Regions from separate parts of the Paenibacillus sp. 37 genome, predicted to be linked through region 2. Evidence: a T-box and tRNA genes for the amino acid it is inferred to sense, from the RefSeq annotation. Region 2 holds a T-box; the other holds one or more tRNA genes.
The links. The T-box of region 2 lies ahead of F0220_RS23975 (valine--tRNA ligase). A T-box ahead of a tRNA ligase gene usually reads a tRNA of that ligase, here a tRNA-Val.
Positions count from the first base shown of each region.

Region 1: it has a tRNA-Val gene. The T-box ahead of F0220_RS23975 (valine--tRNA ligase) is inferred to sense a tRNA for this amino acid. The anticodon was not compared.

Region 1 covers NZ_CP043761.1:4,819,808-4,827,142, reverse strand. Annotated here, with positions in the region: gene F0220_RS20755 (ribbon-helix-helix domain-containing protein) at 25-204, shown strand; gene F0220_RS20750 (DUF6809 family protein) at 347-640, shown strand; gene F0220_RS20745 (manganese catalase family protein) at 865-1,767, opposite strand; gene F0220_RS20740 (hypothetical protein) at 2,024-2,332, shown strand; gene F0220_RS20735 (DUF3889 domain-containing protein) at 2,389-2,715, shown strand; gene F0220_RS20730 (hypothetical protein) at 2,909-3,130, shown strand; gene F0220_RS20725 (hypothetical protein) at 3,114-3,395, shown strand; gene F0220_RS20720 (DUF3892 domain-containing protein) at 3,471-3,707, opposite strand; gene F0220_RS20715 (GNAT family N-acetyltransferase) at 3,820-4,263, opposite strand; tRNA gene F0220_RS20710 (tRNA-Val) at 4,904-4,976, shown strand; gene F0220_RS20705 (M1 family metallopeptidase) at 5,164-7,335, shown strand, end outside.
Region 2 covers NZ_CP043761.1:5,592,181-5,599,515, forward strand. Annotated here, with positions in the region: gene murC (UDP-N-acetylmuramate--L-alanine ligase) at 1-828, opposite strand, end outside; gene F0220_RS23970 (bifunctional folylpolyglutamate synthase/dihydrofolate synthase) at 885-2,261, opposite strand; gene F0220_RS23975 (valine--tRNA ligase) at 2,340-5,006, opposite strand; T-box leader at 5,074-5,355, opposite strand; gene F0220_RS33020 (LysM peptidoglycan-binding domain-containing protein) at 5,511-7,043, opposite strand.

The DNA of each region.
Region 1 (7,335 bases), 770 kb from region 2:
AGGACAAAAAAAGAGGTGAAGCAAATGTCCGCCAAAAAGATGGGGCGGCCTAAGTCTGACAAACCCAAAAGCAGAACGATTGAGATACGTGTTGACGAGGAAATTATGAACAAGCTCGATATTTCGGCTGAGAAGCTGAATACGAATCGATCAGACATCGTTCGCAAAGGGATTGAGAAGATTTACGACGAGCTCCAAAAATAGAAAAAGGAAGCAGCGTTCGTCCCTCGAAGAACAGCGCTACTTCCTAACCCACAATCACTTGAATGAGCGACTGCATAAATATCCTACCATGTGCAGAACGTTCATTCAAGTGAGGTGCGTATTGATATACAGGAGGATGCACATGAATTCGATATTAGAAGCATTATATAATGGACGACTTCGACCGGATGAGATGATGATGCCGACACATCCTGAATACCAAGCGTTAGGGCGGCAGATTGCAGCTCTGACAGAGCAGTGGAAGAATCGATTGAGCGAGAACGAATTCCGTGAGCTTGAACAGTTATTTGACTTGTGTGGCAGATGTGAGGGCATGCATACGGAAGCAGCGTTTGCACAAGGTTTTCGTCTGGGTGCCAACATGCTAATTGAAGTCATGAGTCAGCGTGAGGAATCAGTGCTGGAGTTTAATTAAGTTTAACGATGTGAGCAGAGATCCGGTTTACTTTTACAGCTAAATTCTCAGGGAATGACGTGCATACAACAGACTCATGTTTGCACCATAAAATGGTATCATAAATTGATTATAACAAAGCCCTCAAATCCTCTCTGCATTCAGCAGCAGGGTTCGAGGGCTTCACTTAAACATAGAGTTAACAATTTATATATAGGGAAAGAACCTGTTAAACAATTTGTTCCTTAATCGGCAATATTTCCTGCCATCTTCAGACGGCGAGCAATTTCCTTAAAGTCTTCTTGCGAAATGCCTGGGGCGAATTCTTCTTCCACCGCAGGGGCTTCTGGAATCGGGAATCCTTCAGGTATCCCTTGGATGACTTCAAGAGGTTGTCCATCTTCGGGGTGAGTCCCTTTCCAGATCTGGCCGATCGCATTGAAGTCTTTATCACTATAGGTGTACAGCTTGGTGTGTACCCCTTTTTCTTCATATTTACGAGCCTCGTTGAAGGCTTTGTTGTTCAGTGAAGGAATAGGAACCAGCTTGGTCACATTTACGCCAGTTGCAATCTCAAGTGCTTTCGCATATGCGACAACATGAACGCCGCCACGTACCAGCAGGAAACCAACTACTTCCCGGGCTGCCGGGTGATCCGTCATCTCATATACTTTCATTTTATGGGTACGAGCGCCACATTCTAAGAAGAAGTTATGCAGCAGATCCTCGACCAGGTTGCCACTGTTGAAGACGTTTGCTCCCGTCCATGGATTACCCATAGAGTCGAAAGGCATTGCGCCTTGTGCACCTGCCAGATAGTGATACGACAGACGAGCATCTTTCACCGAACCTAGCGGCGTATCGTCGGGTTCTTTGTACTCGGTTGAGCCTCTGAGGCACTTGTTAATCCCATGAGACACGAGTTCAACATGACCCAATTCTTCAGCCGTAATGCTCATGACGAGGTCATAGAAGGGCTTTAGCTTTTCTTTGGATCGAAAATTAAACGATTGATAGAGGTAGTTGTTCAACGTTGACATTTCTCCGAATTTGCCGCCGAGCAATTCTTGTATAGCTGCCGCAGCATTCGGATCTGGCTTCTCGACATTGGGAATCTCAATTAGGATTTCATCCAAGCGTTTGAACATTCGGGTGTAACCTCCTCAGATTGGTATTGCAGATCGTGTAGGGTTTCAGATCGTGGAGTCACTCTGTCATGGCCTATTACACGTTTGTTGGGTTTTTTAAACAAAAAACCAACCAAATGGGACTTAAGTATTGCATATCAAATGCTGCATATCTTCTCCCTGTTGTTATTTCCAATTCGGTGAATTTTATGTATAATCTAACCTCTAAATGGAGCTTCCAGATACAAGAGAATTAAAGTACATAAAGGAGTTTAAGATGAACAAACGTTGGGTAAAAATAGCGTGGATTCCGATGTTTCTAATGATTCAGATGTACATAAGCAGCGAGCCTGTCACAGCATATGACGTTACAAACGAGGTTCAGGTGGATGAAGAAACACGGCAGTTACTTGAGAAGAAATACGGGTTGGAACGTCCTGAGGAGCCGAAGACACAACAACACGTTTTCTCAGGTGACTGGGGAATGAGCTTTCGGACGGAGCCTCCTGATTCGTTTGACCGGCTTGTTCATGTGGTTCCTTTTTCCCTACGGCCACTGGCCTGGATCTTTCGTTTATTCGTGTAAAATGAAAGCCGGACGGGCAATATAACAGAAACATATTGTCCCAAGGAGTGAGTGAAATGAGAATGCTCATCGTTACAATACTTACGGTTATGCTTAGTTTAACGGGATTCACACCTGCCTCGGCTACGGGTGGAGCCATCCCGGATTATGCGAAGTGGGGAATTATTGCGGTCAAAGAAACACAGACCAAGTATAATGTGGATATTTTGGACTATAAGCATATCGGTCGTACCTCCCTAACAGCGGATCAATCACGGGAACAGTTCAAGCTGTGGGTTCGTGCTAAAGACGGCAAGCAATTCGCAGTCTATGTAAATGTTGATTTTAATCCATCTACACAACAGTTAAAGAAAGTGCAATTTTCGGAATCGGATCGACACTGATCCGCTACTGAACTTGGTCATTACAAGCCATGTTTCATATTAGCTATACTATGGGTTGAACCAGACTGCCTTGATCATTAAGGTGAAGGTCTGGTTTTTTATTTTACAAAATCCTTTTTTTACTATTGAATAAAGAACTTATGTTCGCATATAATATGAAATACAAACAAATGTTCTTATCGGAGGGATGATTATGCTAGGGAAATATATTGGCCAGATGGTGGAGCTTGTCTACATGGATCGTGCAGGGCAGATTACGCAGCGACAGATTCGAATTAACAGTGTACGTGGCGGGATGATTAGAGCATCAGCGGGAAAAGAAGGCTCACCCCGAACATTTCTGGAGCAAGGTATTCTGGCATGGCGTCCTGTTACGGATCTGAATGGGGAGGTAAAGTATGCTGAACGACTTTGAACGCAAGATTTTACGTATTTTGGTGAACTATACAGGACAACGGCGCAGGCTGCCGCGTATGGATGAACTGGAGAACAAGACGGGACGAAGCAGAGCTTACATTCATGAGTCTTTGCTGGAGCTTGAACGAACCGGGCACATCGCGTGGGAGAATCGGTCTACTCTCGAAGGTATACAGATTTTACAGGCATGGGAACAGGTACAACAGCCGATTCGCAAAAGCCAACCTTCCGGTGATTCCGTAAAATATTTTACGGACTACTAATCATAATAAGAAAACGCCAACCCGGATATCCGGATCGGCGCTTACTGTGTCACATGTACGACATGTGCATCTATTTTAGAAATGGGGAAGTTGGTCCAGGTTGTTGGTTGGATCACCGTCGGCATCGCCGCGAATGTACATTTCGCCATCCTTGCCTTTAAATACATTCACACCGGCAATAGCACCAGCTTTTACTTCTGCAAGTGCTTGCTGATAATCCAGTACACGTCCTGCTGAAGTCTGAAAAGCTGTCAGGTCACCGTCACCATTTTTCTGTACTGCTGTGAAACTCTCGCGTGTCGTTTGATCCATGATGTCACACTCTCCTTATATGACGAGATAGGAATCTGTTTACCTGATTAGCCTATCCGAATTCATGGGAAGTATGCATCATATGCTGATCAGACTTGCCAATGCCGAAGTTTTACAAGCTCTTTCTCATACGAACATGCAGAATATCTGCATCATAAAAAGGTTCTTCCGAAATCACTTCATAACCCAGTTTTTCATAGAATTTCTGTGCCTGACATTGAGCATCCAGTACAGAATAGGATAAGCCGAGTTCACGTGCTCGCTCCTCCATCGCGAGCAGAAGCACACGTCCATAACCAAATGAACGATGAGATTTAAGCACTGCGATTCGCTGCATTTTGGCCGTATCCTTGCTGTAATAGATCAGACGTCCTGTGGCTACAGCTTGGCCATCCGTACTTAACAATACATGATGCACATCTGGACTGATGACATCAAATTGATCAATCTCAATCTCGGCAGGCACCTGTTGCTCGATCACAAAAACGTGATGGCGAATTCCCAGGGCTTGCTCCAGTTGTTCTTCTGTCGATACATAACTAATCTCAGCTGCCAATTCCATTCCTTCTTTCTGCTCTTGCGCGACATATCAGACTGAATTATACAAAAAAATGTTTTTCCTGTATAGTGAAGTCTGGAACATATTGGGAGAGGAGGGGATAGTGATGGGCATGACAGGCATCATGGTCATTACCTTGTTAATGTCGGCGGGAATGATTACTCTGTTGTATTACGTTACGAAGAAAGCATACTCACGCAAGTGGGATGAAGATGAGTAATTCATCTGTTAACCTTCACGGCAAGACTTCACTGCTTCCTCGCGGAGAATATACATCTTGAATTACAGATTTGGAGTATACGTCCAGCCAAACGGGAAGAGATTCACCATTTTCATTGGGCTGTTTTAACTGTTGGAATTGAACTGTATGTTCATCCCTCTCTAAGCTGCAACCAGTAACGGTTGTACTGAGAATCACAAGCCCAGCAAAGAGAAAGAAGCATTTGGTAAATGTATATTTATTGGATGTTGACCGTTTTGTTAAGTTTCTCATAGGGAATTCACCTCGTTGTAGAAATGGTAATCTTTCCTTTATTGTGCACCATTTCGGGTGAATTATAACCAAATAAATCATTGACAATGAACACGGTTACTTGATATGATACTGTTACTTGATTGGGAAACATTTATATATCATGATCTGTTAGCTCAGCTGGGAGAGCACTATCTTGACAGGGTAGGGGTCAGTGGTTCGAGCCCACTACAGATCATACACGAGAAGCCTTACGATGTAGGCTTCTTTTCTTTTTTTACATACAAACATGAATGAGATTTGAGAAAGCTTCATGTTCTTTTCCTTTTTTTAAACAAAACTTAAATAAAACATAAATTCAACGTAAGGTTCCTCTTCTATACTTGGTTCTGAGGTCATCATAGAACAGGAGAAGGAGAGAACTAATGAATTATTCAAACCCATTTACATCAAAGTTAGCCAGAGTAGGGATTGCGGGTACACTGGCTTTAATACTGGCAACAAGCCCACTTGCCAGCATGGGGGTTGTGGCAGCGGAAGCAGTCCCACCTGTATCTACGAAGATACATAACACACAGAAAGACTCTTTAGAGCAGGCCCCGATTCAATACCAGATCCATGCTCGATTAAATGAGAAGGACATGACGATCCAGGGGAGCGAGAAGGTAACGTATCGCAACACAAGCAAGGATACCCTCCAGCAGTTGGTCCTTCATACATATGCTGACGCAAACCTCTCCAAGTCTACACAGGCGAGCATGTACCAACAGCATAATGAAAAGATTAGTGAAGATCACCCGGAGAAGACAGCGGAGGACTTTCTGGGTGGCATCGATATTCAGGCTGTAACAGCAGATAGCCAATCTCTCGATTTCCATAAGGAAAACCAAGCGTTGACCGTGCAGTTGAAAGAGCCCGTTCAACCAGGCGAATCTGTATCATTCCAACTGGAGTTTCAGTTGAATATACCCTATGGCTCACAGCGAGTTTCCTACTACAAGGACATGATCAATGGTGCGCACTGGTTCCCGGTGATGTCTGTTTACGACGAGGTTAAGCATCAATGGAACAAGGCACCGTATAGTCGAACTTTTGAGAGCGATTATTACACCTCATCGGACTTTGAAGTTCAATTTAATGTGCCTGAGGAGTATCAGGTAGCCATGCTTGGCTCTATCACCACTCAAGACAGTACAGAACATGGACGTAAAATTGTTTCTGCCGTAGCCGAGAATACGAGAGAGTTTGTTTTCTTTGCCAGTCCTAATCTTCAAGTGGAGCGCGCTACCCGTAACGGTCTGACGGTGGAATACTATTATTACAACGATGATCCATCCAAGAAAAAGATAGTTGACCGGTACATTAATCAGGCATTCAAGGTCATCGATTTTTATAGTGAGAAATATGGCAAGTATCCCTATCCAGAGTTCCGAATTGTCGAGACGTATGTACAAGGCGTTGCCGTGGAGTATGCGAGGCTCATCCAGATGGGACAGATTCAAAATGGTGCTATTCCAGAAGAAGACACAACCTTTGTTCATGAAATAGCGCATCAGTGGTTCCATGCATTGATCGGTAATAACTCGGAGACCGAATCCTTCCTGGATGAAGGCTTTGCCGATTTCTCCATGGTGTATTTTGCAGAGAAACAGGGAGATAAGTTAAATGGGTTCAGATCCGTACAGTTTGATACGGCGCCCGTAGAGATGGCGATTGCGTCAACAAACGATGAAGCTGGGGATTTAGCAGGTTTGGTATATTATCAGAAGGGAAGACAAGCGATCTATCAGCTTTACCGTACCGTCGGCGAAGAGAAATTTGACGAGTTCATGAGAACATATTTCAAACGCTACGTGTACCAGAATGCAACTTTAGAGGGGCTGCTTCACACCATTGAAGATGTGCTTGGTAAGGAAGTACGTTCAGAAATGCAGATGGCCCTATATCAGCCTAACTTTGTCTTAAAGCCGGAATACCAATTATCACAGGAAGAGACCGCCGCCTATGTACATGACATGTTACAACAACAGTATCAGGCTGTCATGGGCATGATCCCTAATCTGCCTTATGAAGTGATGAATCGATTGATGGACAAAGTCCTTCAAGGCGAGGAATTAACCATTGTGCTCAGCGATCAGGTCAGTAAGCTTGCAACTAAACAGCAGGAAGATATGGTTAATCAGTTGACCGGATTCCTTGATATGACCGGTATGAGATACGACATTATACGGGATCGCAAGAAACTGAAGCAAAAGATGAAAAAAGAGATTGGCAACAGTAACCTTATTGTCATTGGCAATGCCAAGTCAAACGGATTGGTGCAGGCTTTAAAATTTAACATTATTGATCGAACGAAACAGACGGGTTTTCCTTGGAAAAATACCATGAACCAACCTCTCGCCGCGGGTGCATACGTTATCAAACATCCCTATAACCAGAATCGATTGATGCTTCATTATTTCTGGAATGAGGATCATCTGAGTGATGCGGCATTTGAAGCTTTTAAGCTGAAAACACAGGAGTCTATTGGATTCACGAACGACTTTTACCAGTACTATGTATTGGATAACCAAGGCAAGGAGAAATCCAATAAAAAA
Region 2 (7,335 bases):
TGCTTCCAGACAGGTAATTACAGTAGCCATCGCATTATAAACGTTATGCTTACCCGGCACCGATAATTCCACCGTGCCCATAGCAGCACCCTGATGATTCATCGTAAAGGAGATACGGCGATCGCCCAATACAATATCCGTTGCCGTATAATCTGCAGCACGATCAATACCATAGGTTGTAATCCGTGACTTGAGTTCTGGCAAAATCGCTTGAACATTCTCATCGTCAGAACACACAATCGCTGTTCCTTCCGGACGAATCTGGCTCAGGAACTGCACATAAGCCCTTTTGAGCTCCTCAAAATCACTGTTGTAATTCTCTAAATGATCTGCCTCAATATTGGTTACAATACCGAGCCATGGATGATACTGCAAAAACGAACCATCGCTCTCGTCCGCTTCAGCGACTACCCAGTCGCCTTGACCGGCCTTCGCGTTGGTACCCACATTCATGATTTCTCCGCCAATGATATATGTCGGGTCCGTATCACATTTATCCATAACAAGTGCAATCATGGATGAGGTGGTTGTTTTACCGTGAGCTCCGGCTACAGCCACACCTTTACGTTCGTTCAACAAACGTGCAAGCATCTGGGAACGATGCAGAATCGGAATGTTCAGCTCTGCAGCTGCTACCCGTTCCACATTATCAGCAGGCGCTGCCGTAGAGTAGACAACCAGATCTGCTCCAGTGACGTGCTCTGCCGTATGTCCGATATATATTTTCGCTCCCTTGGCTGCCAACTTCTCGGTCAACTCCTGTGAAGCGACATCCGATCCGGTAACGGTGTATCCCATTTCCAACATAACTCTTGCGATGGCACTCATGCCATATCCGCCAATCCCTATAAAATGAACGTGTTCCGATGTATTTAACAAAACTTTCACCAACCTTTTTCAGAATCGGTTTGATGCAAAAGGGCTGCCCGCACATCCGCAATCAGGTACAGTGTGCCGGAGACCACCCCCAGATCTTCCGCTTCCGTCCGTGACTTCAATAGATCAAGTGCCTTTGCCCATTCGGGCTCGACGATGATTTCCAGTTCCTGCTTCGCAATGGCGGGACGTACCCGTTCGACAATCTGCAGCAATTCGGCTGCATCCATTTTGCGTCGGAAATCTGGCTCGGTCAGGATCAGCGTATCCACTAGTGGCAGTATATGCTGCAAATACGCTTCGTGATGCTTATTTGCCAACATACCCATCATCAAAATTAACTTGTTGTGCGGATAGACATCCACAATGCTCTTGGCCAGTGACTCTGCCCCTTCCGGATTATGTGCTCCATCAAGCACAATTCGGGGTTCATCGACGACTTTTTCGAATCTTCCTGCCCAGAAAGCATTCTCCAGTCCAAGTGCAATATCGTTGTCATCCAGCATAAATGCCATGTATTGTCTAAGCAATTCAAGCACCATCAGTGCGGCCGCAGCATTGTCACATTGATGTGAGCCTTGCATGCGTATGCGAACGTCCAGATCACGAAACGGGCCGGTAAAATGAAAAGATTGTCCGTTCTCATTACTCTCCAGTCGATGATAAGAGAATTGATCTCCAGCCAAATACAGGCTTGATTGAAGCTGCTGTGCTTTCTCCTGAATCACTTTCACAGCTTCAGGTTGCGTCGCGCAGGTCACAACGGGTACTCCCGGCTTGATAATGCCTGCCTTTTCTCCAGCAATCTGCTCAATCGTATCTCCAAGCACATCCGTGTGATCCATACCAATGTTGGTGATGACGGACACAACAGGCGAAACAATATTCGTTACGTCCATCCTTCCCCCCAGCCCCGTCTCCCATACCACAACATCAGGGTAGCACTCTTCTGCATAATACAGAAGCGCGAGAGCCGTGGACACCTCAAACATCGTTGGGGAACCAAGCGGAGTAGATGCCATTTCCATAACCAACGGGCGCAGACGGTTAGAGATCTTCAACAAAGTCTCTTCCGGAATATCCTCGCCGTTGTATTGAAAACGGTTCGTAAACTTGGTGATATAAGGCGACGTAAAGGTACCCACATCATATCCAGCCTGAAGAAGCACTGACGTCAAAAAAGCGCAAGTCGAACCTTTGCCGTTCGTTCCCGCGACGTGAATAAATTTGAGACGTTGGTGAGGATTGCCTAACATAGACATCAGACTCTCGATTCGTTCCAATCCAGGTCGAATGCCAAAAGGAATAAGGCCATTGATCCAGTCCACGGCCTCGTTATACGTAAGTAAAGGAGCTGCTGCATCTGTCCCGTCTAATTCCGTCATCTGATTCACCTTCGGTCCCGAGTTTGAGTGAAAAAAGCGGCCGGATGGCATAATGGCTCTCCATCCGACCCAAATATATTAGCCTTTCAGTTCCTTGATTCGTGCAATCACTTTATCCCGTTTATCGGAATAGTCTGCTTGCTTGGCGCGCTCTTCCTCAATAACCTTGGCAGGCGCTTTGGCAACAAAGCCTTGATTCGACAGCTTTTTCTCCACACGGAGTACTTCGCCCTCAAGGTTCTGTAACTCTTTCTCCAGGCGAGCCACTTCCTGTTCGATATCAATAAGACCAGCCAGCGGCAAGTATAGTTCTGCCCCTGTGATGATTGCAGTCATCGCCTTATCCGGGGAGCTTAGATCCAGCCCACTATCGAACTCGGACGTGTTACAGAAACGTTTGATGTAATGACTGTTACGTTCGATGATGCTGGACGCTTCAGGGCTATTTGCTTTTACCATCAATTCGATCTTTTTGCTCATAGGCACGTTCACTTCTGCACGAATGTTCCGAACTGCACGAATGGTATCCATGAGCAGGTTCATCTCGGCAACAGCCTCCGGGTTCTCCAGAGCAGGATCATATACCGGCCATGCTGCCAACGTAATCGTCTCACCTTCATGTGGCAGATGCTGCCAGATCTCTTCGGAGATGTATGGCATAAACGGATGAATCAGGCGCATGGTCTGATCCAGCACATAAGCCAGCACAGATTGTGTTTTCTTCTTGGCAACCGGATCTTCCCCATAGAAGGACAGCTTAGCAAACTCAATGTACCAGTCACACAGGTCATCCCAGATAAAGTTATACAACACACGACCCGTTTCCCCAAACTCATACGCTTCGATTAGACGCGTAATATCGCGGGAAGTTTCGTTCAGACGGTGCAAAATCCAATAATCCGCTGTACCAAGCTCTCCGCTAATGTCACGTTCCTCATAGGTGAATCCTTCCAGATTCATCAATGCAAAGCGCGAAGCGTTCCAGATCTTGTTGGCAAAATTACGAGCCTGCTCCACCCGTTCCCAACGGAAACGGAGATCCTGGCCTGGCGTGCTGCTGGTTGAGATCATGTAACGCATTGCGTCTGCGCCATATTTCTCGATCACATCCAGCGGATCTACACCGTTGCCCAATGATTTGGACATTTTGCGTCCATCTGCATCACGAACAAGACCATGCATCAGCACATCCTTGAACGGAATCTCATCCGTGAATTCCAGTGCAGTGAAAATCATACGTGCAACCCAGAAATATATGATGTCATACCCTGTCACAAGTACACTTGTCGGATAATAACGTTTCAGATCTTCCGTATCTTCCGGCCAGCCTAGCGTGGAGAACGGCCATAAGCCGGAGCTAAACCAAGTATCGAGTACATCTTCGTCCTGTCTGAGCTTGCGTCCAGCATACTCTGGCAGCGTTGTCGGATCTTCAGCAGATACAATGATTTCACCCGTTTCCTCATCATACCAGGCCGGAATACGATGTCCCCACCACAGTTGACGGGAAATACACCAGTCACGAACGTTCTCGATCCAGTTCAGATAGGTTTTCTCAAAACGATCTGGAACAAAATTAACCCCTTCGCCGCTCTGTTGCTTCTTAATCGCTCTCTCTGCAAGTGGCTTCATCTCAACGAACCACTGTGTAGACAGATACGGCTCAACAACAGCTCCCGTACGTTCACTGTGTCCAACCTGATGCGTGTGATCCTCAATGTTGATCAATACGCCCTGCTCTTTCAAGTCAGCAACAATCTGCTTGCGGCAGTCACTGCGATCCAGTCCCTGATACTTGCCTGCCTCAGCATTCATTGTGCCGCTCTCATCCATTACCGTAATCTGAGGCAGGTCATGACGAAGACCTACTTCAAAGTCATTTGGATCATGCGCAGGCGTGATTTTAACAGCACCACTTCCAAATTCTTTATCCACGTAATCATCAGCGATAATTGGAATTTCTCGTCCAATGATAGGCAGTACAAGCACTTTACCAATCATATCTGCATAGCGCTCATCCTTCGGATGAACAGCAACTGCTGTATCACCCAGCATCGTTTCTGGACGCGTTGTTGCCACGGTAACGTAGCCACTTCCATCTTTGAGCGGGTACCGCAGATGGTACAAATGACCCTGAACCTCTTTATATTCAACCTCAATGTCGGACAGAGCTGTCCGGTTCACCGGGTCCCAGTTAATGATGCGTTTGCCTCGGTAAATAAGGCCTTTTTCATACAGTTGAACAAATACTTTACGAACCGCTTGGGACAGACCTTCATCCAGCGTAAAACGTTCACGTGAGTAATCAAGCGACAATCCCATTTTGCCCCATTGCTGACGGATGGTAGTTGCATATTGATCTTTCCAGTCCCATACTTTCTCCAGAAACTTCTCACGTCCCAGATCATAACGGGTCAGACCTTCTTCACGCAGCTTCTGCTCCACTTTGGTTTGGGTAGCAATACCTGCATGGTCGGAACCCGGAAGCCACAGTGCATCATAACCCTGCATCCGTTTGGTGCGGATCAGAATATCCTGTAGTGTAAAGTCGAGCGCATGCCCGATGTGCAGCATCCCGGTCACATTTGGGGGTGGAATTACAATCGTATACGGTTCGGCATCTTTACGTTGACCGGCTTTGAAATATCCGCGCTCCATCCAGGTGGAGTACCATTTGTCCTCTGCCGCTTTAGGATCGTAAGTGGTCGGCATTTCTGTTGCAGCTGATTTTTTTTCCTCAGACATGTGTCATTCCTCCGTTACTTCATCTTCATCATCTTCGCCAAAAAAAACAAAAAAAACCTTTCATCCATCAAAGGACGAAAGGTTAGCTTTCGCGGTACCACCTTTGTTTCACGCCAACAGCAAGATAGACTTCACCCTCTGTACATGACGTGACACTTCAAGCAGATAACGGCTGCTACCGGCCCATCCTACCTCAGAAATAAATGACGATAAATCTCATTTATCCCTTGTATTCAAACAGGCAACTCCCGGGCGACTTCGATCAGTTGGTTCCTGCGGAATCTCACAGCGTTGCAATTCCACTCTCTGAAAGGTCATACTGTCTACTACTCCCGTTCCACGTTGTTCTTCAAAAAACCTACACACATCATACCTTGCTCGTGCGCGATAGTCAACCTGACAACAGCGGATAAAGAGCGCTGGAATGCAGGTTTAGGACGAAACATGCAAAAACCCGCAATCCTCAAGGGGATCACGGGTCGTAACGAAGGCTTTAACTACGGATTAAGGGATGTACAATATCTGACCTTCTTCCACAACTTGTTCAGATAATCGGTTATACAACTGAAGTTCCCTCGTGCTCAATTGGTATCGATCTGCAATGGCATCCAGTGTATCTTCCCGCTGGACGATACACAGTTTCACCTTACGGAATGGCGTCTGGTCCACGATCGTTCCCAGGAACAGATTCTTCCATTCCACATCCTCAGGTGCATACGTTTCTTCCTGTATCACACCGGCTGGAAGCTCTTCGCCTCTCTCCACTTCAGCATCGCGTGCTGATCTGCCAGAGGATAACAAGGAAGAGATACCTACACCCTCCTCTTGTCGTGGTGCGGATTCCTTTTTGCTGCCAAAAGCAACCTTCAACTCCGGCTTGTCTTCCGTCTCAGCAACAGGTTCAGGAACAAATGCTTCGTTCTGCACAAACTCATCTACCCCAGTCGCTTCAAAAGACGGACGTTCTTCCTCTGCATTGCCTGCTTCGGACGAACCGAATACACCTTGCCAGTTCTCCGCCTGTGGTTCAACCGGAACATCAACTGCCTGATTCTCCTGCTGAGGTACAGATCTCGCTGATTCGAAATGCCATACATCTGGTGCGTCCGGTACATCTGGTGCTGCAAACTCATTAGATGATTGAGCAGTAGGCTCTGGGACTACTTGATCTGAATTTCTAGGCTCCTCAGGCAATGCATCCCCAGAAGGCTCGGACCACGCTAAAGACTCTTCTTCCAGAGGCAGCACTGGTTCCGACTCAGGGTAAGAAGCTAACCGATCAGCGGTCTCAGCCATAAATGACGAGATCGGAGAAGGTTCGCTGTATTGCTCATGGGATGCCAATTCATCTCCATTCTCTGTCAGAGATGCGGGATCTTCGTCTGCATCAGGTTGTCTGTTTTCGTTAGCATACTCCGCACTTTGCTCCTCAGATTGAAGTGACTCGGCCGATGATAAGTTCGCATATTCCTGATGATATTCCGGGGCACCATATGCAAGTTCTGCTGCATTCGCAAGTCTCTCTTCCTCACTCCGCTGGAGCAGATACTCTTGTGCAAATGTGTTGGGGTCGCTACCTGTCTGTTCTGCTTCATCGGAACGGTTGGATTGCTGAGCATCCGGTGAGTGGACTACCGTAAATTCATCTGCTGACCAAACTTGTGGCTCTTCAACAGGAAAGCCCTCGATGCCTCGCAGCGACAACACGCCAGTAATATTCAGACTACGATTGGATAACAGATCCACGTCAAAATTTTCGATCTCGATGGAAATATCCTCAATCGATCTGACCCGGTTCAGAGGCACTGTGATCTCCACGGGAATGAAATGTTTGAGCTCCTCTGAAGCCTCATTTTCTCCTCTGTACGCACCTGTAAGCAAAAGATGCCCTCTTAACGTGGCATGATCATCCTGCCCTATGACTTGAATGCGCGGGTATAGTTCAATTTCCTCCAATTCCTCAATCGCAGGGACTCCCTCAGACAAATGAACGCGCTCATAAATATCGAACCGCAAACCATAAGGTTGATTCAACAAAGGTGGCGTCCTCCTTTCGGCATATGTTCACCATGATCCTTCTCATGGGACTGATCCATGGTCCAAATCCTTCGTTACCCCATCTATATGCCTTGAATGAGATGAGCATGCCACCTTTTGAAAAACCTTGTATCCCCAGATTTTTTTTGATTCCCTTCTTCAAAGAGCAGATCCGGGGATAACGGCGAAGCATATGCTTCCGATGCAGCTTTCTTTCAGAAAGCTTTTAGGCGAACGCTCCGCTTCTTCACGTTATTTCTGTCCTCTCCGTTCTCGTGTAACTATTAAAGTT